2 regions of the Cellulosimicrobium sp. XJ-DQ-B-000 genome follow, and region 1 is predicted to be linked to the other one. Evidence: riboswitches for the same ligand, from Rfam matches in the RefSeq annotation. Region 1 holds a riboswitch; the other holds the start of a gene.
What was found. A riboswitch is a leader RNA that binds a small molecule or an ion and turns the genes downstream of it on or off. The one in region 1 is predicted to bind S-adenosylmethionine.

Region 2: linked by a shared signal. The riboswitch ahead of RDI86_RS05440 (aminotransferase class V-fold PLP-dependent enzyme) and the one ahead of RDI86_RS08120 (methylenetetrahydrofolate reductase) in region 1 are both predicted to bind S-adenosylmethionine.

What each region holds. Positions count from the first base shown of each region.
Region 1 covers NZ_JAVHYN010000004.1:64,750-66,945, forward strand. Annotated here, with positions in the region: gene RDI86_RS08115 (cation acetate symporter) at 1-908, shown strand, start outside; SAM riboswitch class I at 1,120-1,222, shown strand; gene RDI86_RS08120 (methylenetetrahydrofolate reductase) at 1,228-2,196, shown strand, end outside.
Region 2 covers NZ_JAVHYN010000002.1:343,038-345,233, forward strand. Annotated here, with positions in the region: gene RDI86_RS05440 (aminotransferase class V-fold PLP-dependent enzyme) at 1-911, opposite strand, end outside; SAM riboswitch class IV at 945-1,060, opposite strand; gene RDI86_RS05445 (hypothetical protein) at 1,106-1,702, opposite strand; gene RDI86_RS05450 (rhodanese-like domain-containing protein) at 1,954-2,196, shown strand, end outside.

The DNA.
Region 1 (2,196 bases):
AGCCCGGTGGCGCCGTCGTCACGTTCGACCCCGGCGCCGTGTTCCCCCCCGAGGCCGGGCCGGGTGGCCTCGACGCGTACGCGACCGTCTCGCTCCTGCTCGCCCTCCTGCTCGGCACGACCGGCCTGCCGCACGTCCTCGTGCGCTTCTACACCTCACCCGACGGCGGCTCGGCCCGCCGCACGACCGTCGTCGTGCTCGTCATGATCAGCGTGTTCTACATGGTGTCGAGCACGCTCGGGCTCGTGGCGCGGGTCGTCGCGCCCGACCTCGCGGCGCCCGGGGTCGCGGACACGGTCGTCCTCACGCTGCCGACCCGCCTCGTGCCCGGGCTCGGCGGCGAGCTCCTCGCCGCGCTCGTCGTCGCCGGGGCGTTCGCCGCGTTCCTCGGGACGTCGTCGGGGCTCGTGGTGGCGCTGGCGGGCGTCGTGAGCCAGGACCTGTTCGGCGGCACCGTGCGGTCCTTCCGCTGGTCGGCGGTCGCGTGCACGCTCATCCCGCTCGCGTTCGCGCTCGTCACCATCCCGCAGGGCCTCGTGACGAGCGTCGGGACGGTGTTCGTCTTCGCCGCGTCGGCCCTCTCCCCCGTGATCCTGCTCGGCGTGTGGTGGCGCGGCCTCACCGCGCGCGGCGCGGTGGCGGGCATGGTCGTGGGCGCCGTCCTGTGCGCGACGGCGCTGCTCGCGTCGTCCGCGCTCGTCGCCGCGGGGTACGGGAGCCCGTCCGGCGGCACGGCCGACGGCGTCCCCGGCGTCGTGCGCGCCCTGCTCGCCCAGCCCGCCGCCTGGACCATCCCGCTCGCGACGGCGACCGTCGTCGTCGTGTCGCTCCTCGACCGGCGCGGGCCGCCGCTGCGCACCGACCGGTTCCTCCGCCGCCTGCACGTGCCCGAGCGCCGGAGGGCCTGAGACCTGCAAGGCCGACGACGACCCGTCGCCATGGTCGGTGTCTGGGACCTCGCTCGAGCACCTGAAATCTGTAGCGTAGGAAACCTGAAATTCGTAGCGTAGAGAGCCCGAGATCCGTAGCGCGAGGCGCCGGTACGCCTCCGGCCGATCCCTCCGCATCTCACCTGGCGGGCGCTCTCGACCGCATGTCGGATGGGTCGTAGGATCGTGCCAACCATCCAGAGCGGTCGAGAGTCCTGGCTCGACGACACCGCAGCAACCCGCCGACGGAAGCCTCCCGAGGACAAAGGTGCTAACGCCAGGGTCGATGGAGTGACGCATGACCTCAGAGGCATCCTTCGCGCACCGTCCGGGCCGTCCTCGGCCGACGGTGTCGTTCGAGCTCATGCCCCCGCGCCGACCGGACGCGGCCCCGAAGTTCTGGGAGACGGCACGCCGTCTCGTCGCGACGCACCCCGACTTCGTGTCCGTGACGTACGGCGCCGCGGGCACCGACCGCGCGACCGCGCGCCAGGTCGTCGGACGCCTGCTCCAGGGCACGCCCGTGCTGCCGATCGCGCACCTCACGTGCGTCGGGGCGTCGCGCGAGGACGTCGAGTCGGTCATCACCGACTTCCTCGACGAGGGCGTGCGGAGCTTCCTCGCCCTGCGGGGCGACCCGCCGCGCGACCAGCCGGACTGGCAGCCCGCGCCGGACGGCGTCCGGTCGTCGACCGAGCTCGTCGCCCTGCTGCGCGAGGTCGAGGCGTCGCGCTGCGCGTCCGACCCGGCCGTCGCGCTGCGCGGCGCGGCCCGGCCGCTGACGATCGCCGTCGCGACGTTCTGCGACGGCAACCCCGCCGCCGGCACGACGCGCACCCAGGAGGTGCGACGCCTCTGGCAGAAGCAGCAGGCCGGCGCGAGCTTCGCGATCACGCAGCTCTTCTACGACGCGTCGTCGTACACCGACTTCGTCGCCGAGGCCCGTGCGGCCGGCGTGACGATCCCCATCCTCGCCGGGCTGCTGCCCACGACGGAGCCCGCGCGGCTCCGTCGCGTCGAGGAGCTCACGGGCGTGCGCGCCCCCCAGCACCTGCTGGACGCGCTGGACGCCCTGCCCGACCCGGAGGCGCAGCACGCCTACGGGATCGCGTACTCGGTCGACCTCGCGCAGCGCGTCCTCGACGCGGGCACGCCCGGTCTGCACGTGTACACGTTCAACAAGCACCGCGCCGCTCTTGACCTGCTCGAGGGTGTCCACCTCGGCGGCGGGTCGGCCGGGACGGGAGGCAGCACCAGCGCTGCCGCC
Region 2 (2,196 bases), on a different contig from region 1:
AGCGCCGCAGCGCCCACCACGTTCGGCGAGCCGGCCTCGTGGCGCGCGGGCGCCGTCTGCCACTGGGTCCCGGTCACCGCGACCTGGCGCACGGCGCCGCCGCCCGCGAGGTAGGGGGTGCCCGCGTCGAGCCAGTCGCGCCGCCCGACGAGCGCCCCCGCGCCGAACGGCGCGTAGGTCTTGTGCCCGGAGAACGCGACGTAGTCGACGCCCGACGCGGCGAGCGAGAACCCGCGGTGCGGGACGAGCTGAGCGCCGTCGAGCACGACGCGCGCCCCCGCGTCGTGCGCGGCGCGGACGACCTCGGCGACGGGCAGGGACTCGCCCGTGACGTTGGAGGCGCCGGTCACGGCGACGAGCGCGTACGGGAAGCGCGCGAGCTCGGTGCGCAGGCCCGAGAGCGTCTCCGCGACGGACGCGCCGCCCGCGAGGACCGTCGCGCCGCCGGCGCGCTGCCACGGCAGCAGGTTCGCGTGGTGCTCGACGTCGAGGACGAGCACGCGCCCGGGCGTGCCGTCCGCGTTCGCCGGGACGCAGCCCGCGAGCAGGTTGAGCGAGTCGGTCGTGTTGCGCGTGACGACCGTGACGTCGTCCTCGCGTGCGCCGACGAACGCACCGATCGTGCGGCGCGACGCCTCGTAGAGCGCCGTGGAGACCTGCGAGAGGTAGCCCGCGCCGCGGTGCACGCTCGCGTAGAGCGGCAGCACCTCGGTCACGCGGTCCGCGACCGAGCGCAGCGCCGGGGCCGAGGCCGCGACGTCGAGGTTCGCGTACGGCACGCTGCGGCCGTCGACGAGCGGGACGAGCGTGTCCCCGCCGACGACGGGCAGGAGCGCGGGCGCGTCGGCGAGCGCCGCGAGGTCAGGGGCCGGGGCGTCGGTGGGACACGAGACGTCCGCGAGAGCAGTCATGGCACAGTCCTCCAGGGTCGTCCGGGGAGAACCTCCCCGCGCTTGCCGCCCGCCGGTCGGCGTGCGGCCTGGTCGTCACCCGGGGCACCCCGCCGCGAGAGGAGGGTTGCCGGCCAGCAAACCGGGGTTTCGCGCTGGCACTCATGACCTGCGGACCAGGATGTCCGCGCGCACGGTGGCGTGTCAACCGGTGGTCACGGCGTCTCGGATGGCGGGACGCAGCCCACGGGCGTCTCCAGGCGCCACCCCGACTCGTCGACCGCGAACGACTCGAGCACCTCCCCCGTGCCGGCGTCGAGCACGACGACCGAGTCGGCCGGCCACCGCGCCGGGTCGCCCGGCGGTGTCGCCGGCGGGCGCTGGAGGCGCACACCGCGCGTGTGGGCCTCGATCACCGCGCCCGTGCGGGTGCTCGCGAGCACGACCTCCGGGTGCGCGTCGGCGTAGGCGTCGCACGCCGCGCCGTTCCCGTCGGAGCTCCACCAGCCCTCGTACCCGCCGACCGTGTGATCGGCCAGGTCGACCGGCTCGCCCCGGTGCGCCGCGGCCCCGTCCGACGACGGCGGGGGCGGGTCGAGCCGCTCGCCGTCGGGCCGCTCGCCCTCGGGGCGAACCGGGTGGACGGACGGCCGCTCCCCGGGCGTCCGCGCGGCATCGTCCCCGACGGGCCCCACGCTCACGACACCCTGCGGGGGCTCCTCCCCGCCGGACGCGGCCCACCACCAAGCGCCCGCCGCGACGACGACCGCCGCCACGCCCGCGCCCGCAGCGCGTGCTCGTCCCGTCTGCATCGACTCCCCCCGCCCGCCGGGACCCCCGCCCGGCCGCGCGGCCACGCTAGCGGAGCCGCGCGGCGTCGAGCACCCCTCACGGGCCGCTCCCCGAGACGGGCGTTCCGCACGTCGGACGCGTGGCGTACGATCCGAGCCAACCATCCGGAGCGGCCGAGTGACGTGGCACGTCGACGCCGCAGCAACCCCCCGGACCGCCTCGGCGGCCGGGCGCAGGGTGCTACTGCCACGATCGATGGAGGAGGACTCTCATGAGCGACCAGTCCCAGCAGGCGTCGGCACCCTGGCCGGCACCCCCCGAGGCGCGTCCCGCCGTCGGCTACGCCGGCGACCTCACCCCGCAGCAGGCATGGGACCTGCTCGCGCACGACGAGCGCGCCGTGCTCGTGGACGTCCGCACCGAGGGCGAGTGGCGCACCATCGGCGTGCCCGACGCCACTCAGCTCGGCCGCGACGTCCTGTTCGACGAGTGGGTGACCCCGGCGGGGCCCAAC